4 regions of the Clostridium mucosae genome follow, and region 4 is predicted to be linked to each of the others. Evidence: riboswitches for the same ligand, from Rfam matches in the RefSeq annotation. Region 4 holds a riboswitch; each other region holds the start of a gene.
The links. A riboswitch is a leader RNA that binds a small molecule or an ion and turns the genes downstream of it on or off. The one in region 4 is predicted to bind S-adenosylmethionine.
Positions count from the first base shown of each region.

Region 1: another riboswitch for S-adenosylmethionine. It lies ahead of NSA50_RS05340 (O-acetylhomoserine aminocarboxypropyltransferase/cysteine synthase family protein); the one in region 4 lies ahead of NSA50_RS09970 (methionine ABC transporter ATP-binding protein).
Region 2: another riboswitch for S-adenosylmethionine. It lies ahead of metK (methionine adenosyltransferase); the one in region 4 lies ahead of NSA50_RS09970 (methionine ABC transporter ATP-binding protein).
Region 3: another riboswitch for S-adenosylmethionine. It lies ahead of metH (methionine synthase); the one in region 4 lies ahead of NSA50_RS09970 (methionine ABC transporter ATP-binding protein).

Region 1 is NZ_JANKAF010000003.1:75,912-82,172, reverse strand. It holds gene NSA50_RS05355 (sugar O-acetyltransferase) at 68-628, opposite strand; gene NSA50_RS05350 (hypothetical protein) at 754-936, opposite strand; gene NSA50_RS05345 (ZIP family metal transporter) at 1,216-1,995, opposite strand; gene NSA50_RS05340 (O-acetylhomoserine aminocarboxypropyltransferase/cysteine synthase family protein) at 2,612-3,895, opposite strand; SAM riboswitch class I at 4,013-4,131, opposite strand; gene NSA50_RS05335 (5-formyltetrahydrofolate cyclo-ligase) at 4,178-4,762, opposite strand; gene NSA50_RS05330 (homoserine dehydrogenase) at 4,935-5,942, opposite strand; gene NSA50_RS05325 (metallophosphoesterase family protein) at 6,106-6,261, opposite strand, start outside.
Region 2 is NZ_JANKAF010000010.1:67,517-73,777, forward strand. It holds gene spoIIID (sporulation transcriptional regulator SpoIIID) at 1-27, shown strand, start outside; gene mreB (rod shape-determining protein MreB) at 165-1,199, shown strand; gene yyaC (spore protease YyaC) at 1,255-1,791, opposite strand; gene NSA50_RS12035 (hypothetical protein) at 1,902-2,465, shown strand; tRNA gene NSA50_RS12040 (tRNA-Tyr) at 2,762-2,846, shown strand; tRNA gene NSA50_RS12045 (tRNA-Thr) at 2,879-2,953, shown strand; tRNA gene NSA50_RS12050 (tRNA-Tyr) at 2,960-3,044, shown strand; tRNA gene NSA50_RS12055 (tRNA-Val) at 3,062-3,137, shown strand; tRNA gene NSA50_RS12060 (tRNA-Thr) at 3,155-3,229, shown strand; tRNA gene NSA50_RS12065 (tRNA-Tyr) at 3,237-3,321, shown strand; SAM riboswitch class I at 3,470-3,578, shown strand; gene metK (methionine adenosyltransferase) at 3,698-4,873, shown strand; gene nagA (N-acetylglucosamine-6-phosphate deacetylase) at 4,914-6,044, opposite strand.
Region 3 is NZ_JANKAF010000020.1:8,422-14,682, reverse strand. It holds gene metH (methionine synthase) at 1-1,640, opposite strand, end outside; SAM riboswitch class I at 1,761-1,857, opposite strand; partial or broken gene aspD (aspartate 4-decarboxylase) at 2,162-3,791, shown strand; gene NSA50_RS16540 (hypothetical protein) at 3,851-4,180, opposite strand; gene NSA50_RS16535 (WG repeat-containing protein) at 4,386-6,179, opposite strand.
Region 4 is NZ_JANKAF010000007.1:133,378-139,638, reverse strand. It holds gene NSA50_RS09985 (LacI family DNA-binding transcriptional regulator) at 1-689, shown strand, start outside; gene malQ (4-alpha-glucanotransferase) at 905-2,386, shown strand; gene NSA50_RS09975 (DUF503 domain-containing protein) at 2,520-2,816, shown strand; SAM riboswitch class I at 2,911-3,059, shown strand; gene NSA50_RS09970 (methionine ABC transporter ATP-binding protein) at 3,153-4,190, shown strand; gene NSA50_RS09965 (methionine ABC transporter permease) at 4,190-4,828, shown strand; gene NSA50_RS09960 (MetQ/NlpA family ABC transporter substrate-binding protein) at 4,965-5,798, shown strand; gene NSA50_RS09955 (serine hydrolase) at 5,998-6,261, shown strand, end outside.

The DNA.
Region 1 (6,261 bases), on a different contig from region 4:
CTTTCATTGCATATTTTTATTATATTTCCTATAAACTATCTCTCATATTTATATTTTTTATGAATCACTACTCCTTGTCTAATTCCCTTATAACTCTACATGGGTTACCAACCGCTAGTACATTATCTGGAATACTCTTAGTTACAACACTACCAGATCCAATAACTGAATTTTCTCCAATTCTTACACCTGGATTAATAGTACTTCCCCCTCCTATCCATACTCCATCACATATTTCTACTGGGTCCGCATATTCTAAATTTTCCATTCTCTCCTTAGGTGAAAGTGCATGATTAGCTGTAAATATATTTACATTAGGCCCAATCATAACATTTTTTCCTATAGTTACTCTGCCACAATCTAATATTGTACAATTGTAATTTGCAAATGAATTTTCTCCCCAATAGATATTGTAGCCATAAGCACATCTAAAAGGTTGCTCTATGAAGAACTCTTTCGGTGCATAACCAAATAATCCTCTAAGTAAGTCCATTCTCTTTTCAACCTCCTTTGGATGTAGTGAATTGTATTCAAACATAATTTCATTAGCATGTTGTCTATCATTAAACAATTCATCTCCTAAAGAAACATACCAATCTCCCCTTAGCATCTTTTCCTTTTCAGTCATAATATCCTCTCCCAACCATAAATATCATATTTATTTATATAAAATACATCTTATAATCATATTACTATTTTTAAACTGATAAATCACTTTATATAAAAATAAAAAAAGCCTTTACTAAAAGGCTTTTACTTATTTTCTTCAATAAGCTTTTTCATCTTATTTTGAAGTAACCATATTTTCTTTTGCTTTCTATTATAAGCAACCATCTTATCCTTATTATTAGCACTAGATTCTAATTGCTTCGTAGTTTTTTCTTCATACATCTTTAAAGCTTCATTAAGAATTTGAAGTTCCTCTTTATTAAACATAAATACACTCCTTACATCAATGTAAATTAGTTTACTAAGTCTTAATTATCATGTTCTATTATATTTTATAAAGAGTTTCTTTGCAATTATCCCTATTAATCTTTAAATAATGAACAACAGCAAATATTAAATTATTTATTTACAAGCCAAAATATACTCTACTTAATTTAAATCTTATGGATAATATCACAATCCATAATACAGATAAAAAGCTAACTAAACTTGTAAACTTTAATACAAAACTTTCATTTTTATTCTATAATTTATCCTTTTCTTAAATTAGGATAATGCTACATCTAAAATCATCATAATTACAAATCCTATAGAAAAAGCTATTGCACTAATATCCGAAAAATTATCTTCTGCTGCTTCTGGTATTAATTCCTCTACCACAACAAAAATCATAGCTCCTGCAGCAAATGAAAGAAGATATGGCATCATTGGAGTAATAACACTTGAAAATATTATTGTAAGTACTGCTGCTATTGGTTCTACTATTCCAGATAAAACCCCATAAATAAAAGATTTATTTTTACTTAATCCTTCACTTTTAAGCGGCATTGATATTATTGCCCCTTCTGGAAAGTTTTGAATTGCTATTCCTATAGAAAGAGCAAGTGCTGATGCAAGAGTTATCCCTCCCCCTTGATTCATAACTGTTGCAAAAACAATTCCTATTGCCATCCCCTCTGGAATATTATGAATTACTACTGACAGTACAAGTTTTGTAGTTTTACTTAATTTATATTTCTTTGTTCCTTCTTCATTTCTACTATCTACGTGCATATGTGGAATTATTTTATCCAAAGAATATAAAAATAAAATTCCTGCAAGTACTCCTACTGCTGCCGGAATAAACGATAATTTCCCCATGCCTTGAGACATATCTATAGAAGGTATAATTAATGACCATACAGCTGCTGCCATCATAACTCCTGATGCAAAACCAAGAAGTATTTTATTAACCATTTTATTCATTTCTTTTTTCATTGTATAAACACACGCCGCACCTAGAGACGTTCCTAAAAATGGTATTAATATACCAATTAAAATATTCATTTCCACTCCTCCTGTATAAATATTATTTTATCTATTAATTAACTAACTCATAATATCTTTCCTTAATGCTTTCTATCAAACTCTTTCTCCCATATCATTAAGCAATTATTTAATCTTCCAACCCATAATCTGTGGCTTGACTTTTTTATGTCTAATTTCAATTTGCTTTACTTCATCTATATAAGCTTGTTTATTTTACTTTCTAATATAATTATCATTATTTATAATTTATAGCTTGGTCATTATTTACCGCTTGGTCATTATTTTTGTTATTAGTTTCATTTTCTATCTTATCTTAAGAAACTAAATTCCATTTATTATTAAAATGCCCTTCTTTTTTCACCTATCACATTTCTACAAGCAACTATAAATAATATTTATATACCTAAAATACAAGTCATACTTTTAATGAACTCGCTATATAATTGATTACCTACTAATATTTATTATACCCAAGTATATTTTAACATATTTCCACTTAATATATTTTATTTAATTTGCATATTATTCTAAAAACTAAAACTAATAATTAAAAGCTACTATTTTCTAAAATCAATTTAAAATAGTAGCTTTTAACAAAAATATTATTACTTATTAAATCTTTAATTATTTATTATTAACCGTTAATTGAATCTAGTGCCTGTTCAAAATCTGCAATTATATCTCTTATATCCTCAACTCCAATTGAAACTCTCATTAAATCTGGTGTTACTCCACTTGCTATTTGTTCTTCCTTCGATAATTGACTATGTGTAGTGGTTGCTGGATGTAAAATACAGCTTCTAACATCTCCTAAAGTGACTACTAATGCTACTAAATTTAATGATTTTGTAAATTTCTTTGCTGCCTCTATATCTCCCTTTATTCCAAAAGTTAATAATCCACTTCCTCCACCATTTAAATACTTTTTTGCTCTATCGTATTGTGAGCTAGTTTCAAGATATGGATAGTTAACCCAATTTATTTTAGGATGTTTTTCTAACCATTTTGCTAACTCTAAAGCATTTTGTGAGTGTCTTTCCATTCTTAAATGAAGAGTTTCTAACCCTAAATTAGTTAAATAAGCATTAAATGGACTTTGACATGCCCCAATATCTCGTCCTAATGTAACTCTTAGCTTTGTTATATATGCTGCATTGCCAAATGATTCTACATATTTTAATCCATGATAACTTGGATCTGGTAATGTAAATTCTTCAAAATTTCCATTTGCCCAATCAAAGTTTCCTCCATCAACTACTATTCCTCCAATGCTTTGTGCATGTCCATCTGCATATTTTGTAGTTGAATGTACTACAATATTTGCTCCATGGTCAAATGGATTGCATAAGTATGGGGTTCCTACAGTATTATCCACTATAAATGGAATCTTTAATTCCTTTGCGACCTCTGAAAACTTCTCAAAATCTAATATATTTAGTCCTGGATTACCAATTGTCTCCCCATATATTGCTTTAGTATTTTCATTTGCACATGAAATAATTTCTTCTTTACTTGCTTCTGGGTCAACAAATGTTACCTCTATCCCCATTTTTTTAAGATTAACTGTAAATAAATTAACTGTTCCACCATATAAAGATGATGCTGATATTATATGATCCCCAACCTTACATATATTTAATATTGAATATAATACTGCAGCTTGCCCTGAGGATGCAGCTACTGCTCCAACTCCTCCTTGAAGTTTAGCAAACTTCTCTTCCAATGCACAAACTGTAGGATTAGATATTCTACTATATAAATGCCCCTCTGCTTCTAAGTTAAATAGATTTTCTAAGTTATCTGGATCATCATACTTATAAGTTGCACTTTGAAATATTGGTAATACCCTAGGTTCCCCAGCCTTTGGTATATATCCTCCTTGAATGCATATTGTTCCCTTTTTCCACTTTCCTACCATATTGAAATCCCCCTTTTAATATTATTGCTTATTGCTTTTTATAAAATAAAAAAAGTTACTTCAAAATAAGAAGCAACCTAAATATACTAAACTATTCACTAATACGATTAATGAAACACCTCATTTGCCAAGCATCAGCTTGCAGGATTTAGCACCACACTAATTTATAAATAATTTTATACTCAGTAGGTTGCTAGGCTTCACAGGGCCAGTCCCTCCACCATTCTTAATAAAGTCTTTTTTATTTAATTATAATATATTATACACTACATTTTCCAAATTTCAACCATTATTTGTATTTTTTATAATTCTAGTATTCGTGATTATATAGTCTACTTTAATATCATGTGCTTCACATTCTATTTTATCAACTACTTGTAAATCATATGCTAATGCTATCTTATTTTCTTTAGATTTTATCTCATTTAAATATCTATCGTAATATCCTCCACCATATCCTATTCTGTTACACTCATTATCAAAAACAACCCCAGGTACTACTATTAAATCTATATTTTCTTTTTCAATATAATCAGAATCATCTATTGGTTCTAAAATTCCCATTGAGTTTTTCTTTAACTCATCAAAAGAATTTAATTTTATTGCCTTCATAGATTTCTCATCTTTATATACTTTAGGAATAAAAACGTTCTTTCTATCTTCAAAAGCCTTTTCTATTATATTTATTGTATTTATTTCATTGCTAAAACTTATGTAAATAAATATATTACTAGCTTTTTTATATAGTTCTGTATTTATTAACTCATTAAATATCTTAGTATCCATTATCTCTTTTTTACTGTTATCTAGTGAATCTCTTATTTCTAAAATTTTATTTCTTAAAACTCTCTTTTCTTCTTTATTCATAATTCTCTCCTAAATATATTTTTAGCTACTTTGTTATATTTTGCGAATTAAACTTAATTACATTTATTAACTTTACGATTTTTATACTAAGTTCAGCTAGCTTCACTAAATATTCAATGCCTGCACAGCTATTTATCTTATGGAACATATCTAGTTTATCGTATCCCTTATATTAGCAATTTATATTTATTATGTCTCTTAATATAGATGCAGCTGCATTTGTTGTTCCTGATGCACCACCAATTACACTAATGTCCCCTAAAGTATCAGTCTTATAAAGCACACCTTTATTTTTACCATCTACAAAATATAAAGGATGACTTTTATCTATTATCTCAGGTTTTACGTATGCTTTTATTTTATTATTTTCTTTATATACTCGCCCTATTAACTTAATTTTATTATCTTTATTCTTTTCATTTATTATTAAGTGTTTACCTAACAAACTTATTCCTTCTATTTCAATATCATCAATGGTTAAGCAAGAATTCATAATAACATTGGCTAATATTAAAATTTTTGATGCAGTATCATATCCCTCTACATCTAACTTATAATTTGCTTCTGCTATTCCTAAACATATTGCTTTGTTCAATGCTCCACTATAATCAACTTCATTTTCATACATTTCAGTTAAAATATAATTACTTGTCCCGTTTAAAATCCCTTCAATAGATAATACTTCTGCTCCAGCTATATCAAATGTTCCAACATTTATAGATGGAAGTGCTCCACCAGTTGTACAGCCTATACCAAGCTTTACATTATTTTTATCGGCTAACCTTTTTAAGTTATTATATTGTAAAAGTATTGGCCCCTTATTCCCTGTTACTACATTAATAGAGTTTTTTAAGGCTAAACTTATATGAGTTAAACCAGGTTCACCTGTTTCTATATTAGTACTAGTCAATTCTACAAGTATATCTATATCTTTATTTTTTATTATTGTATTAATATTTATATCTTCCTTAAATTCAAAGTCTTCAATATTTAAATTGTAATTATTGTTTATAATTTCTTTTAAATTTATTCCTAAATTATTATAAATTCCACCATTACTTTTTATTATATATTTAACCTTTATATCAGTTCCTAGATTGTATAAATATTTCTTTTTATCATTTAATAGTTTTATTAAAGCCTTACTAACTCCACCAAAACCTATTATAGCTATTTCCATATTCTCTTCCCCCTTTATACTATTATAATATATTATTCGTTTTAGATAAAAAAATAGATATATACAAGTTTGCCTACTCCAAAGATTTACCTAGACATAATTAAACTTATACATATCTAACAAAAGATTTATTTTTAAACTAATTTATTAATATGTAAATATATTAATTTGATATTTCTGTGCTAAATATCCATTGTTTTTCCTTTATATCTCTTCCTTTAACAGTAACATTATTACCATTTACCTCAACATAAACGCCTTTAATATAATCAGTTTCTCTTTTGTAGCCTTTTTCTTCATTTGAATCTGGTATAATGGT
Region 2 (6,261 bases), on a different contig from region 4:
AAGATGAAATATAAGACTGCAGAGTAGTAATTGATTACAAAATTAAATACAAATATATTGAAGGATTACCATATTCCATATATAATAAGAAATAGAGCGAATATTGTAAAATAAGAGAGATTTCAAATATTATATAGTGCGAATAGAGTAGGAGTGAACAAGGAATGTGGTTTTGGAGAAGTAGGAGCGATTTAGGAATAGACTTAGGTACAGCGACTGTTTTAGTTTATGCAAAAGGTAAAGGAATAATATTAAAAGAACCGTCAGTTGTTGCAATAAATAAGAATAATAATAAAGTGCTTGCAGTTGGTGAAGAAGCAAGGAAAATGATTGGAAGAACTCCAGGTAACATTGTTGCGGTAAGACCGCTAAGAGATGGGGTTATATCAGATTATGATATAACAGAAAAGATGTTAAAAGAATTCATTAAAAAGGCGTATGGAAAGAGTAAGATTACAGCTCCTAAAGTAATGGTATGTGTTCCATCCCAAGCAACGGAAGTTGAAAAGAGGGCAGTAATTGATGCTGCAAGAAACTCTGGCGCTAAAAAAGTTCATTTAATAGAAGAACCCTTAGCTGCTGCAATAGGGGCAGGATTAGATATAACTAGGCCAAGTGGATCTATGGTGGTAGATATTGGTGGAGGTACTACTGATATAGCTGTAATATCACTTGGTGGAGTTGTTGTAAGATCATCTATTAAGGTAGCAGGTGATACTTTTGATGATGCAATAATAAAATATGTAAGAAATAAGTACAAGATAATGATAGGTGAGAAAACAGCAGAAGAATTGAAGGTGACTATAGGATCAGCATTTAAGGGATCAAGAAACTTAAATGCAAATATGAAGGGAAGAAATTTAATTACTGGGTTACCAGATGAGCTTTCTATTTCAACAGATGAAATAATATATGCATTAAAAGAATCAGTATCTTTAATTGTTGAAAGAGTTAAATCTGTATTGGAAAAAACACCACCTGAACTTGCTGCTGATATAATAGAGAGAGGGATACTAATGACAGGTGGAGGCTCTTTATTAGATGGATTAGATAAGCTAATAGAACATGAAACTGGGGTTACTGTTGAAGTTGCAAACAATTCAGTAGAAGCAGTAGCCGAGGGAACAGGCAAGGTCTTGGGATATTTAGACAAAATAGATACAAATTCTTCAGACAATGAAATATCATTAGTTGAGTAAATTATAGATACAATTAAATACATATATTAAATAGATAAAATTGTTAAAGGGGAGTTTAAAAACTCCCCTTTTGGTTGTGAGCAAGGTTATATGCATGAATAATGGCAGATGATATTATTTTTGACATTTCCATGACTAAATGCAGACGAATACTTCTAGATGTAAAAAATTCAGCATTTTCACTAGAATCAATAATACCGATTATAGAAGCTATACCAACGTCAGGTAAATTTTTACCGACCCCTTTTCCAGGATGTATTGGATAATCTCTAGTATGTATTTCGCCAATAGAACTAGCTTCACCTAGGCAGGCATCTATTCCTATGATTAAAGCTTTGGGATGCAATTTATTAATTTCATTTAATCTATTATTTATATTAAGAGCATGTATTGGAGACTCTATAGTTCCGTACACTGGAAGAGGGAAATTTTTTTCTTTTAAAAATGTACCAACCATTGGACCTAAGCAGTCACCAATGCACTTATCAGTACCTATACATACAATTACAGTATTATTCGTAATATAGTCTTTGATAAATTTTGCTATTTCAATATGAGAATTATAAGAATTATATAATACTTTATGCTTCACTAAAAATTCACCTCCGCTTATACAATATATGTTTTGAAACTAATAAATATAATAAAATGTATAAAAAAACATAAAAAGGAAATTAATTAAATAAAAGGAGATGAATAAATATGAAAAAAATATTTTCTTATATAATTACTATAATTCTTGGAGCAAGTATCCCTATCTATTATCTATTAGTATGGAATCCATTAAAAAGTGAAGATGTTATAAGTAATAATTCTAAGGAAGTAACTACCGAAAAAAAACTACATAGTGATGAAACTCTAAATGAGCAAGATATATCAAAAGAGGAGAAGCAAAAAAAAGTAGATAATAATTTAAAAAGATTTAATATTAAAGAGGAATCTAATAATAATATTAATTCTAATGAAAATATAATAGAAAGTGATAGCAAAATAGAAGGGTTAACAATAAAGGAAAGTGATATTGAAAATAATTTATTTGCAGAACTTGAAAAAAGTGAAAAGTTAGAAGTAGATAGAATGTTAAAAAGTTTATCTATTATAGATATAGTTAAATTAAATGATCATTTTTCTAATAAATATGATAATGATAATGTAAAAGAAGGGATTTTATTAGTAAAAAAGAGAATGTCGCTATTGGATTATGAAGAATTTATGGAGATTATAAGTAGATATATTGATTTAAATATTATTGAAGACGAAGTTTAATATTTTAAATATTAGTCAGAATATATATTTCAGTTTTAGAGTAAAAATTGAATAATCAGTAATATTAAATAGGTAATTATATTACTTTGAATGAATTAAATTTTAGGACAATATAAGACAATAAAAAATGATATTAGTATTAAATAGGAGAAAATTAAAGAAATATAGAAAATGATGAATATAATCTTGTTAAATGAGTGAATAACGCACTTGAAATTAGTATGCAATAAATATATACTAGTCATTGTCAGTTGAGGCGATAATGTTTACTTAACTGAAATTAAATAAATTTTAATGGGGGAGTTCCCGAGTGGCCAAAGGGGGCAGACTGTAAATCTGTTACGTTTCGTTTCGATGGTTCGAATCCGTCCTCCCCCACCATATAAAATTTGTTTAGAATGAAATAATAATATGCTGGCATGGCTCAACGGTAGAGCAGCTGACTTGTAATCAGCAGGTTGTAGGTTCGATTCCTATTGCCAGCTCCATAAAATGGGGGAGTTCCCGAGTGGCCAAAGGGGGCAGACTGTAAATCTGTTACGTTTCGTTTCGATGGTTCGAATCCGTCCTCCCCCACCATTTTATAATATTAATATGGAAGCATAGCTCAGCTGGGAGAGCATCTGCCTTACAAGCAGAGGGTCACAGGTTCGATCCCTGTTGTTTCCACCATTTTAAAAAATAAATATGCTGGCATGGCTCAACGGTAGAGCAGCTGACTTGTAATCAGCAGGTTGTAGGTTCGATTCCTATTGCCAGCTCCAATAATATGGGGGAGTTCCCGAGTGGCCAAAGGGGGCAGACTGTAAATCTGTTACGTTTCGTTTCGATGGTTCGAATCCGTCCTCCCCCACCAAAAAAGACAAGAATTCTTGTCTTTTTTTTATTTGTAAATAAGCTAGAACTTTATAATTAAAAAGTTTAAATATGCAATGAATTTATATTTTTTAGTTGACTATGAATATTAAAAGTGATATACTCTAAAAGGTAAAATTTGATATTAGTTCTTATCCAGAGAGGCGGAGGGAAATGGGCCCGATGAAACCCGGCAACCTACTTCATTAAAGTTGAGTGTGGTGCCAATTCCTGCAAAGTAATTTTGCAAGATAAGAAAGATTAAGATTTTTAACATCTCTTCTTATCGAAGAGATTTTTTTATTTTATAAATTAATTTAGTTTAGAATTAATATAGTTTAGAATTAATATCAAATAAAATGAAAGGAGAAATGGAAATGAAAAGATTATTTACATCAGAATCAGTTACAGAAGGGCATCCAGATAAAATTTGTGATCAAATTTCAGATGCAGTATTAGATAGTATTTTAGCTAAGGATCCTATGGCAAGAGTTGCTTGTGAAACAGCAGTTACGACAGGAATGGTACTAGTTATGGGTGAAATATCAACTAAGTGCTATGTTGATATTCCAAAGTTAGTTAGAGAAACAGTAAAAGAAATTGGATATGATAGAGCTAAATATGGTTTTGACTGTGAAACATGTTCAGTTTTAACATCAATAGATGAGCAATCAGGCGATATAGCTATGGGAGTAGATGAAGCTTTAGAATCAAGATCAGGAGAAAAGGATGATGTTGAATCAGTTGGAGCTGGAGATCAAGGTATGATGTTTGGTTTTGCAACGAATGAAACAGAAGAATATATGCCATTACCAATAGCTATGGCTCATAGATTATCAAGAAGATTATCAGAGGTAAGAAAGAACGGAACTTTACCATACTTAAGACCAGATGGAAAGACTCAAGTTACTGTTGAATATGATGATAATAAGGTTGTAAGAATAGATGCAATAGTAATATCAACACAACATAGTGAAGAGGTATCTCAAGAGCAAATAAGAAAAGATTTAATGGAACATGTAATTAAAGCTGTAGTACCAGCTGAACTATTAGATGATAGTACTAAGTATTACATTAATCCAACTGGAAGATTTGTTGTTGGTGGGCCACAAGGAGATAGTGGATTAACTGGAAGAAAGATAATAGTTGATACCTATGGTGGATATGGAAGACACGGTGGGGGTGCTTTTTCAGGAAAAGATCCAACTAAGGTTGATAGATCAGCAGCTTATGCAGCTAGATGGGTTGCTAAGAACTTAGTTGCAGCAGGAATTGCAGATAAATTAGAAATTCAATTAGCTTATGCTATTGGAGTAGCTAAGCCTGTATCAATAGAAATAGATACATTTGGAACAGGAAAGAAATCAGAGGAAGAAATAGTTTCAATAGTTGAAAAAGTATTTGATTTGAGACCAGGCGCTATAATAAGAGGTTTAGAATTAAGAAGACCAATTTACAAGCAAACAGCTGCATATGGTCACTTTGGAAGAAATGATTTAAACTTACCTTGGGAAGCTTTAAATAAGGTAGAAGAAATAAAAAAATATATTTAAAATAAAAAATGCTCCAATTTAGGATTGGAGCATTTTTTATTTATACTAGTATTTTACCAGAAACTATTACATTTTTTATGTTTATATCTTCGTCAAATAAAACTAAATCAGCATCGTAGCCTTCTTTTACAAGACCTTTTCTATCTTCAACTTTACAATGTCTAGCAGCATTGAAAGTAGCCATTTTTACAGCTTCATTTAATGGAAGACCAACATTTTTATATACATTTTTAATTGCCTTATCTAAAGTCAAGATTGAACCCGCTAAGCTTCCACTTAAAAGCCTTGCAGCACCGTCTTTAACAACAACATCTTGACCACCTAATGTATACATTCCATTAGGCATTGCACAAGCCATCATAGCATCAGTAACTAATAATACTTTATCAGTTGTCTTTTGATTATAAGCTATTCTAAGTGATGGATATGATATATGAATACCATCAGAAATTGTTTCTGTAGTTATCTCGCTATCAAATATAGCGCCTACAACTCCAGGTTCCCTATGAGCAAATGGTGTCATTGCGTTAAATAAATGAGTTGAGTGACAGCAGCCACATTTAATGCCTTCCATAGCTTCGTCATAGGTAGCTTTTGTATGTCCAATAGAGCAAACTATTCCTTTTTTTGACAATTCCTTTATTAATTCTTTAGCACCAGGAACTTCAGGGGCAATTGTTATTGATACGACAGCATCTTCAGCATCTCCGACAAGAGCATTAAAGTTCTCAAGAGTTGGAGGAATTAAAAAATTAGGATTTTGTGCACCAATAGCTTTTGGACTAATGAAAGGACCTTCAAGGTGAGCTCCTAAAACAATAGCGCCATCAGTACCATTTTCTTTAGCTTCTTTTATAACACCCATAGATTTTCTTACATCATCTACTGATACTGTCATTGTAGTTGGAGTGAAAGCAGTAGTCCCATGCTTAACTATAGTTTTAGAAATTTCATTTATTGCTTCAAATGTACCATCCATTGTGTCATGTCCACCTGCACCGTGGATATGAACATCTATAAATCCTGGAGATAGATATAGACCTTCTGCGTCTATTACTTCAGAATCATTAATATTACTAGGATTTATTTCCTTTATTTTTCCATTTTCGATTAAAACGGATCCTTTTTCTATCTTATCAAGATATACTATATTACAATTTTTAATTAACATATGAGCACCTCCACATTTTTTTATATAAATTTCAATTAAAAGCTATAGCATTAAAAGCTAGAATGGTATAAATAGCTATAAAACGTATTCAAAAATAGTATAAAATTGAAATAATATAAAGCTTATTATTTATATAAGTTAGTACACTTATTTATTTAATTATAGCACACTAAATATAGTATAATTAATATAAATGTATAATCTTTATTACAACTTA
Region 3 (6,261 bases), on a different contig from region 4:
ATCCACTTAGTTGCATTTATAAAATCTAAAGCATAATTATTATGTTCTTCAATTCCTGTAGCTATTGCTAAAATATTTGGATCGAATATTATATCCTCTGGTGGAAATTTAACTTTATTCACTAAAAGATCATAAGCTCTTTTACATATACTTATCTTTTTTTCATAGCTATCTGCTTGGCCTTTTTCATCAAAAGCCATTACGACAACTGCTGCTCCAAAATCTTTAATAATCTTTGCTTTCTTTAAAAAGTCTTCTTCTCCATTTTTTAAAGAAATAGAATTTACTATATGTTTTCCTTGAATTACTTTAAGACCTTTTTCTATAACTTCCCATCTTGATGAATCAATCATTATAGGTTTAGCTGAAATATCTGGTTCTGAAGCTAAGAGTTTTAAAAAATACTCCATTTCTTTTTCACTATCTAAAAGTCCATCATCAAAATTTACATCTATTATTTGAGCACCATTTTCAACTTGTTCTTTAGCAATTTCAAGAGCTTCTTCATATTTCTTTTCCCTAATAAGTCGTGCAAACCTTAAAGATCCTGAAACATTTGTTCTTTCTCCAATATTAATAAAATTACTTTCTTTATTCACCTTGGTTATTTCTAATCCACTATATACACTTTCTATTTCAATTCCTTTTACAAGTCTTGGTTTATAGTTTTTAGCTATATTTGCAATTGCTTTTATATGTTCATAAGTAGTTCCACAGCATCCACCTACTATATTTAGATATCCTTCTTTTAGCATTTCTTCAATACACTTTGACGTTATTTTAGGTGACTCATCATAAAGTCCTAATTCATTAGGCAACCCTGCATTTGGATAAACTGATATAAATAACTCCTGAGTTTCTGATAATTCTTTTATAAAAGGATTTAAATCTTTCGCTCCAAAAGAGCAATTTAGTCCTATTGAAATGATATTTTCATTTTTCATAGAAGCAGCAAAAGCAGAAAGATTTTGTCCTGATAAAATCCTTCCTGATTTATCGGATATAGTTCCAGATATCATTATTGGAATAACTTTATTTTTTAATCTGAAAACATCATTAGCCGCCATAATAGCAGCTCTAGCATTTAAAGAATCAAAGATCGTTTCTATTAAAACTAAATCAATGCCACCATCAATTAATGCACCAATTTGTTCTTCATATGCCTCTTTTAACTGGTCAAAAGATATATTCCTATACCCAGGATCTTCAACGTCTGGAGATAATGATGCCATTCTATTTGTTGGCCCTATAGATCCTGCTACGTACCTTTTTTTGCCATCATTTTTTGAAAAATCATCACAAGCCTTTTTAGCAATCTCTGCACTTTTATAATTTAAATCGTAAACTAAATCTCCAAGCCCAAAATCAGCTTGAGATATTCTATTTGAATTTAATGTATTAGTTTCAATTATATCTGCACCTGCTTCTAAAAATCCTCTATGTATTTCATCAATTACTTCTGGCTTTGTTATACTTAACAAATCATTATTTCCTTTTTGATCTAGGTTGAAGTCTTTTAATAAATTCCCCCTATAATCAGATTCCTTCAACATAAATGATTGAATATTAGTTCCCATTGCCCCATCTATTACTAAAATTCTCTTTTCTAAGTCTTTAACTATTTCAAAATTTCTCTTCATTATATAGCCCCCTTATAATATCGATTAATAATATTTAAAACTAACATCAATATTTTTAGAAATAAAAAATCCCTTCTAAATAAGAAAGGATTATATAAAAATTATATATAAATTCTATTACTCTTATTTTTCAGAAAATCTGTAGGATTTAGCACCACACTAGAAAGTAGGTTGCTGGGTTTCAAAGGGCCAGTCCCTCCACCGCTCTTAATAAGATATTATTTTTATATAATTATATAATCTCTTTCATTTATTGTAAATATATTTCATTAAATAAAAAAATCTAAGTTTAGATTATATGATATTGAAATAAAGATTTAACATTTAATTAAATTATAATTTATTTATATAAATAGTATTTTGTAATTTATATAAAATGTTAAATGATTCGTGTTCTTATATTGAATTTTACTTGATTAATTATATAAATATTAATGTATTTTTAGTATTAATTATTTATAAGAATAATATTTAGATTCATAACAAAAAATAAGATAAATTTTTTAATTAAGGAGAAAACTATGGACAAAAATTTACAACGTGAAGAAATTGAAAAGATTTATGGTAAAATAAGTCCATTTGAATTTAAAAATAGGCTAATAGAACTAGCTAATGGAGAAAATGAAAAAACAGCACGTATTCTTTTAGATGCTGGTCGGGGAAATCCAAATTGGACAGCATCTACTCCTAGAGAAGCCTTTTTTACATTTGGTCTTTTTGCTGTTAATGAAACTAAAAAAGATTTTTATAATGTTAATCTAGCTGGAATGCCTAAAAAAAATGGTATTTACCATAGATTCATAAAATTTGTAGATGAAAATAATACTTTGCCAGGAATAGAATTACTAAGAAAAATAATTGAATATGGAATAAATGAAAAAAAATTTAATGCCGATGATTACTTATATGAATTAGCAGATGCAATTATCGGAGATAACTATCCTGTTCCAGATAGAATGCTATTTCATATTGAACAAATAGTTCATGATTATTTAGTACAAGAAATGTGTTACAACAAGCCTCCAAGTGGTAAATTTAATATTTTTGCGGTAGAAGGAGCTACTGCAGCAATGTGTTACATATTTGATACTTTAGGATCAAATATGCTTCTTAATCCCAAAGATAAAATAGCAATAATGGTACCTATATTTACTCCATATCTAGAAATACCAGTTTTGCCTAGATATGATTTAGAAATAGTTCCTATAAAGGCTACTGAAACTACCACAGATGGAACACATACTTGGCAATATCCTTTACATGAACTAGAAAAACTTAAAGATAATTCTATAAAGGCTTTATTTATAGTAAATCCAAGTAATCCACCATCTGTTTCATTAAGCAGTGAATGTAGAAAAAACCTAGTTTCTATTGTAAATGAGTATAATAAAGATATAATGATAATATCTGATGATGTTTATGGTACATTTGTTCCTGAATTTAGATCATTAATGGCTGATTTACCTTATAACACTATAGGGGTTTATTCATTTTCTAAATATTTCGGAGTTACAGGTTGGAGATTAGGAACTATAGCTATTCATGAAAAAAATATATATGATAAACTTCTTAAAGAATTGTCAGAAGATAAAAAGAAAATTTTAAATAGAAGATACGGTGATATGAATTTAAATCCAGAAACTATACCATTCATAGATAGAATAGTTGCAGATAGCAGACAGGTTGCCTTAAACCATACAGCTGGACTTTCTACACCTCAACAAGTGCAAATGGCATTTTTCTGTGCATTTGCATTATTAGATGATAAAAACATATATAAAAATCAAACTATAGAAATATGTCATAGACGTCAAAAACTACTATGTTGATAGTCTCGGACTAAATTTAAGAAAAGATATATATGACGCAGCTTATTATACAGAATTTGATTTATTAGAATGGGCAAATTATAATTATGGTTCAAAGTTTGCAAATTATCTTGAGAGCAATTATAAGCCTGTTGAAGTGTTATATAGATTAGCTGAAGAATCATCTATTGTATTATTAAGTGGTTCTGGATTTCAAGGACCAGAATGGTCTATAAGAATTTCTTTGGCAAATTTGAAAGATGAGGATTATACCACTATAGGAAAAACACTTCGTATAATTCTTGATGAATTTGTAAGTAGATGGAAAGAAAGTGAAATATGAAACTGTGTAATAGAGATAAAAGATATTAAATTGTAGTACTACTATAAAATATAGTAGTACTACAAAACTAAAATAAGGATATTAGAAGATATTATTAAAACAGCAGTTTTTATTAAAATTTCTTTCACATTTTCTTGTGATTTCATTAATTCTTGACTGTATTGATTTTTTTGATGTCCTTGAAACATATTTATGTTTCTCTCATTATTTTGATTCATTGTATATGAACTTTTTAAATCAAGATTCATATTATTTAATCCTTCTTCTAGATTATTCCTATATTCATTATTATCTAATTGTTCATAATCGGTATATGAACAATTTTCATTATTCATACTCATTATTTTAAAATAATCTTCATAATTATAATCTGAATTATTATAGTTCATCTTAGTCTCCACTTTCTAAATATCTTTTGTTTATTTATATATAGTATATATTATTCTTTCTATTTGTTTTATTTCTTTGTTTTTTTGATTTGCTTTCATTTTTTTATTCTATTTATACTCATTTACGAGTATATTATTTAAGATTATATTTAACATTAAAAATAAAGCATATAAGAATACTTAAATTCTAATATGCTTCTTCTAATTATCCATAGAATGCTTTATAAAAATCACCTTGATTATCTAAATAAATTTGTATTTGGATAAGTGGTATTTTAAAAGTAATAACCCCAGCAGAATAAGGGCCTATTTCATTTGGAAGATAATAAATATATAAATTATCTTTATCTAGGTAAAAGTCATGATTCTCCGATATTCCTTTAAATGAATCTGGAAAAACATATTCATAATTAGGGTCATTTTCTATAAAATTCTCAATTATATCATTTAACCTATTTATCCAGCTCGTATTACTTTTAAATAAATCCTTTAAATTGTAAAATTTTCCCGTCAACAAATCAATAGCACAGGTTTTTCTTATTGGTGTTCCATGAACTTCTCCTAATGGATAATAATATCCTAATAAATCTATGATTATTGAATTATCTCTGTAAAATAATATTTGAAAATTTCCGTAGTAATTGTATGATAATACCTGATCATTTATAATATTTAGCTCCTTACCTATCAATTCTCTTTTTGATGGTATGAAAAATGACATTTCCCTTAATCTTGAATTAACTTCTTTTTCTATATTATCATCATGCATCCCTTTCACTTGTGGAATATATATGAGATAATTTATGTTTGGTTTATATTTATCAATTATTATCAAATATCTTTGATCTAAAGGAATCTCTTTATTCGGTTGATAAATTACTTTATTATTTTTATCTAAATAATACGGAAAATAATCTATATTAGCATATATAATTTCACCTTTAACTCTAAGTTGACCACTTCCATCAACTATAGGTAGATTTTTTATTATTTTCCCATACTCATCTAAAAAAAATGTTTTTTTATCATCAGATCCATATGATAATCCTTTAATGTAGCTATCAATCTCAAGATAATTAAATTTTGTTAAAAGAGTTCCTTTGGTATCTCCTATAGCATAAATACTTCTTGGAAATATCCTATTATCTCCTATCGGTAAACCTAATGCTACCTTACCTTCACCTAAATATTTTACATCACTATATATATCTCCATAAATTTGCTTTCCTAATTTATCAATGACTCCATGTGTACAGCTTATATTATTACCTCTACTGACCACAGCTACTCCATCATTAAATTCTTGGGCATCACAATAAATTGGACTAATAACTATTTCTCCATCCCTGTTTATATATCCATATGGTCCACCTAATAATATTGAAAATACCATTAAGTCTTCCCCATATGATCCAACATATTCAAAATTATAAGTATTGCTAATATTCCCTTGTTTATCTATTAATGCATATTCTCTTTCTTTTATTTTTATTAAGCCAAAACCATCATTGAAATCACTTACATTCATATATTTAACTTCTGTAATTTCTTTTGCATCTAAATCAATATATCCATATTTATAACTTTTCCCATTTCTTTTTGCAACAACCGCATGTCCATCATTGTAGTTTCCTATATAATCGTAAACTATATCTCTTAATTTATTTCCTTTTTCATCTAAAACCCCCATTTTAGATTTTTCAGTATAAATGGCCCTACCTTCTTTATACTGATTTATATTATCAAATTGAGGATTAACATAATAATTTCCCTTCATATCAATTATTCCAAACTTGCTATTTTCTTTAATTATTGCTAATCCAAGTTCATTAAAATCATATGCCCTTGTAAACTTAAATGGAATTGCTTCTTTACCTTCCTTATTTATATAGCCATATCTATCTCCATCCACAGTATTTTTAAGTGCAGGATATAATCCAAATTCTCTTTTTTTTGTATTTTTCTTCTTACTTTGTTTATTATTTTTCCCCCTACTCATATAACCCCTCTAAAATTTATTGATAATGTATATTATATTTGTATATTACCTATACGATACACTATTATGTATACTTATTATG
Region 4 (6,261 bases):
TAAAGGAAAAGAGGCTACAAGGGGTAATTTGTTTAGGAGGAAACTTTACAGATGTAAAAAATGATGATTTTAATGATATAAATGTACCGGTTGTATTAACTTCAATAAATCATAAATATGGAAAAGAGTTTTCTAATTTCTCATCAGTGTCTATAGATAATGAAAAATCTGCTTATTCAGCTACACAGTATTTAATAAATAATGGACATAAAAATATAGCTATAATGCTAGGCGATGAAAATGACTTTGGAATTGGATATCTAAGAGAAGCTGGTTATAAAAAGGCATTAAGTGAAAATAACATTGAATTTAATAGAAATTATAAAATTCTAGGACATTATGATTATAGAGGAGCATATGAAGAAACAGATAAGTTATTGAAGAACAATAAAGACGTTACAGCTATATTTGCTATATCAGATATAATGGCTGTAGGGTGTGCAAAGGCTATAAAGGATAATGGGTTAGAAGTAGGAAAAGATGTTGCAATAATTGGATTTGATGGTATGGACATTAGTGAATTTTATAATCCTGCAATTACAACAGTAATACAACCTAAAGTAGAAATGGCGAAGATAAGCGTAGATTTATTACTAGATTTAATAGCTAATAAAACTGATAATAAACACGTTATACTGAATACAGAGCTGATTGAAAGAGAATCAACAAATTTCAAGATAAGTAAATGAAAATTAATCTATTCATGATATTATGAAAACTTTTATCATGAATAGATTATATATAATATATAGATTTAAAATAAATTGTTTATAGCCCTCAGGCATATAAGTAAATCTCTCTTATGTATTAATATAATAGATTAATAATTTATTATAAATAATTCTCAATATATAATAATAATTATAATATAGAAATAGGTTTTATGAGAAATGAGGTAAAATTTATGAAAAGAAGTAGTGGTATATTGATGCATATTTCATCATTACCAGGTAAATATGGAATAGGCACATTTGGAATGGAAGCGTTTGCCTTCGTTGATTTTTTGAAAAAAAGCGGACAAGTGTATTGGCAGATATTGCCATTAGGACAAACTAGTTATGGAGATTCACCATATCAATGTTTTTCAGCATTTGCTGGTAATCCATATTTTATAGATTTTGAATTGTTAGAGAATGACGGGTTATTAGCTAAGGAAGATTATTCAACCTTAGACTATGGTTCAGATGAAAATAGTGTAGATTATGCTAAATTGTTTATAAATAAAAATAAAGTATTAAGAATAGCATATAAAAACTCTAAAAATAAGTATGATAAAGAAATAAACAAATTTATAGAGGAAAATAAATTTTGGTTAGAAGATTATGCTTTATATATGGCTGTTAAGAATCATTTTAATTTAGTTAGTTGGCAAAATTGGGATGATGATATAAGACTTAGAAAAAAAGAAGCTATAGATTCTTATAAATCATTGTTAAAGGATGAAATTGATTATTGGATATTTGTTCAATATATGTTCTTTAAGCAATGGTATAGTTTGAAAAAGTATGCTAACGATAATGGAATTGAAATAATAGGCGATATTCCAATTTATGTAGCAGAAGATAGTGCAGATATATGGAGTAATCCAGAGTATTTTAATGTTGATGAAAATATGATGCCAATAACGGTAGCAGGATGTCCACCAGATACGTTTTCAGCTACTGGACAACTTTGGGGAAATCCAATATATAATTGGGTCAACTTAGATAAAGATGGGTATAGCTGGTGGATAGATAGGGTTAGAGAAAGTTTTAAGTTATATGACGTAGTAAGAATAGACCATTTTAGAGGATTTGAAGCATATTGGGAAATACCATATGGTAATAAGACAGCAGAATTTGGACAGTGGACAAAGGGACCTGGAATAAAGTTATTTGATGCAATAAAAGATAAACTTGGAGATGTTAATATAATAGCAGAAGATTTAGGAATGATGACTGATGATGTCATGAAACTTAGAGATACAACAGGTTTTCCAGGTATGAAAATATTACAATTTGGATTTGGTGATGGAGATAGCAGAGACTTACCTCATAATTATCCAGTTAACTGTATAGCTTATACAGGTACTCACGATAATGATACTGTTTGTGGATGGTACAATGTTACAGGAAGCAAAGAGGAGATAGAAAAAGCCAAGAAGTATTTAAACTTAACTTATGAAGAAGGAATTGCAAGAGGATTAATAAGAGGAGCATGGGGAAGCCCAGCTTACTTAGCAATAACAACTATGCAAGACTTCTTGGGGTTAGGAAATGATGCAAGAATGAATATGCCTTCTACATTAGGTGGTAACTGGGTATGGAGAGCTTCGTCAAAGGATTTAAATGATAAACTAGCAAAAGAAATTTATGATTTAACAAAATTATATGGCAGAATAAAATAATTTTAACTAGATTATTAAAGTAATCCCCTATAAAAATTATAAATAAAGCTCATAGAGAATATTCTCTATGAGCTTTATTCATAATAATGTTAAGATATATAATATCTAAAAATTGTAATGTAGGTGGTTGAAAATGAGAGTTCTAGTAATGAGCGTTAAATTAAGAGCAAGCTGGGTACATTCTTTAAAAGAAAAGAGGATGGTGGTTAAAAGTATAACTCAAAAATTAAAAAATAAATTCAATATTTCAGTAAATGAAGTAGAAGATCAAGATATTCATCAAAGTATAGTAATTGCTATTTCAGGAATATGCTCAAGTAGTTCACAAGTTGATTCTACAATGGAGAATATAATTAATTTTATTGAGTCAAATACAGATGCGGAGATTATTAACATAGAAAAGGATGTTATTATGTTTAAATTTTTATAGGAACAAATACATAAAATTTAAAGTAGTGGGTTGACAATCCAATCCAATAAATGTATATTAATATCAATAGAAAAATTAAATAATTAGATTACGTTTCTTATCAAGAGTGGTGGAGGGACTGGCCCTGTGAAACCCAGCAACCTGTAATAGGATTAAATGATAAGTCTAATTTGTATTAGATAAAATTTTATTCTTATTAAGTTTGGTGCTAAATCCTGCAGCTTTTTTGCTGATAGATGAGAGAATAGATTAATATGTGAATTTACGCGCACTAGAGATTTATTCTCCGGTGCGCTTTTTGTTTTACTTTAAGTTTCATAAAAGGGGGAATGACTTGTGATTAAAATTAATAACTTAAGTAAAAGATTCAATGATGTTGAAGTTATAAAGGGAGTTTCACTTAAGATAGAAGAAGGAGAAATATACGGAATTATAGGGCATAGTGGGGCAGGAAAATCTACATTACTTAGATGCATAAATGGCCTAGAGAGTTATGAAAATGGATCAATTACAGTAATGGGAAGAGAAGTTAAAAAACTGAATGGACTAGAGCTTAGGGAGTTTAGAAAAAAGCTAGGAATGATATTTCAAGGATTCAATTTGCTCAATAGAAAAACAGTATCTGAAAATATAGCATTACCATTAGATGTATGGGGATATGAAGAAGAATATAAAAAATATAAGATTGAAAATAAAGAAAAAGGAATAAAGTCTTGTAGCTATAATAAATTTAAGAAAGAAAGAATAAAGGACAGAGTAGATGAACTTCTAGATTTAGTAGGACTTTCAGAAAAAGCAGATGTAAAACCAGCAAGCTTAAGTGGCGGACAAAAGCAAAGAGTAGCAATAGCAAGAGCTTTAGCATTAGAGCCTAAGATTTTACTTTGTGATGAAGCTACTTCAGCTCTAGATCCTAAAATAACAAAAGATATACTATCACTTTTATCAAAGATAAATAAAGAATTAGGTATAACAATTGTAATTGTTACCCATCAAATGGAGGTAGTTAAAGAGGTTTGTGAAAAAGTTGCTTTAATAGAAGGGGGCATTTTAAAAGCAGAAGGTAATTCAGAGGACTTATTTTTAAAACCAGAAATCTCTCTTAAGAAATTTTTAGGAGAGCAGGATGATGAGTTACTACCTACAAATGGGATTAACATAAAGCTATTTTTTCCAAGTACATCATCAGAAAATGCTATTATTACAAAAATGGCTAGAGAGTTAGATATAGATTTTTCAATAGTTTGGGGGAAATTAGAAAAATTTAGAGAAGATGTGCTTGGTAACTTAGTAATAAATGTAGATCTAAATGATAAAGAAAGAGTAATAGAATATTTAGAAAGTAAAAATGTGGTATTGGAGGTGCTTAATTAATGTCAGAAATATTAATACCAGCGTTTAATAAAACAATTGCAATGGTTTTTTTCTCAACATTATTTTCGCTTATATTAGGATTTATACCAGCAATTATATTAGTAGTTACAGCTCCAAATGGATTAAATCCTAATAAGATTATATATAGAGTTTTAGATACAATAATAAATATATTAAGAGGGTTCCCATTTTTAATTTTAATGGTAGCAATAATACCACTTACAAAGTTAATAGTAGGAAAGTCAATTGGTACACCAGCAGCTATAGTTCCACTAACAATAGCAGCAGCACCTTTTGTAGCAAGAATAATAGAATCATCCTTAAAAGAAGTAGATCCAGGAGTTGTAGAAGCAGCCAAATCATTTGGGGCATCTAATACACAAATAATTTTTAAGGTTATGCTAAAAGAGGCAGTTCCATCAATAATATCAGGATTAACATTAACTGTGATAAGTATAATAGGATATTCAGCTATGGCTGGAACAGTAGGTGGTGGCGGACTTGGTGATGTAGCAATAAGATATGGATATCAAAGATATCAAACAGATGTTATGATTGTGACAGTAATAATTCTAATAATAATCGTACAAGCATTACAGTCGCTAGGAAACTATCTATATAAAAAATTATCAAAATAAAGTTTATAAAAATTAAATTAATATATAGAAGATAAATGTATGAAAGACATTTAACTAAAAGAACTCTACAAGAGTTATATCCTAAATTATCAATTGTCAATTATGCATTATCAATTATTTCGAGGGGGTTAAAGAAATGAAAAAAAAATCAATTTTATCATTATTATTAACAGGGGCTTTAGCAATAAGTTTAATAGGTTGTGGAAATGCAAATAAGGAAAATGAAACAGGGGCAAAGAGTGAAGATAAAACAATAACAATAGGGGTTACTCCAGTTCCTCATAAGGAAATAGTAGAAGAAATAAAACCTGATCTTGAAGCAGAAGGATATACAGTAAAAATAGTAGAGTTTACAGATTATGTAACACCTAACACAGCTTTATCAGAAAGTGAATTAGATGCAAACTACTTCCAAACAATTGCATATTTAGATGAAACTAATGAAGGAAAAGGCTTAGATTTAACTTATACAAAAGGTATTCACTTAGAACCTTTAGGGGTTTATTCTTCTAATATTAAGGATTTAAATGAATTAGAAGAAGGAGCGACAGTTGCAGTACCAAATGATCCATCAAATGAAGCAAGAGCTTTAAGAGTACTAGAAGGTGCAGGGTTAATAAAGTTAAAAGACGGTGAATTAGTTACACCAAATGATATAACAGAGAATCCTAAGAAACTTAAATTTGAAGAGCTTGAAGCTGCTCAATTACCAAGAGTTTTAGAAGAAGTAGGTATTGCCGTTATTAATGGAAACTATGCCCTTGAAGCAGGATTGAATCCAGCTGAAAATGCTATTTATTTAGAAGATGCAACTAACGATGCTTCAAAAAAATATTATAATGTATTGGCTGTAAAAAAAGGAAACGAAGATAGTGATAAAATACAAGCTTTAACAAAGGCTTTAACATCAGATAAAGTTAAGAAATTTATTGAAGAGAAATATAATGGATCAGTAATTCCAGCTTTCTAGAAATTAATTAAAATATAAAGAATTTAAGAGATTTATTGAAAAGAAATATAGTAAAATATAAAAATTAAAATGGAAGAGTAAGTAAGAAAATAAGCTTTTACTTGCTCTTTTAATTTGCATTTAGAATTATAAGAATTTATATATGATATAATAATTATAAAAATATAATTAAAATAATGCTTTGAAATAGGGGGCATAGATGAAAAAAGTACATGTTTTATCAATTATTATACTCATATTATTTTTACAAGGATGTACTAAAAAAGAGGAAGTTATAGAGTGTGATAAAAGTAATTTTATAACAAATAGCATAAAAGACGAAAATATGGATGAGAAGATAGGTTCAAATATAGATAAAAAGATAGATGAAATAGTAGGAGATTATAAGGATAATATATCTATATACTATAAGAATCTAAATACAAATGAGGAATATATATTAAATGCAGATAAATATTATGTA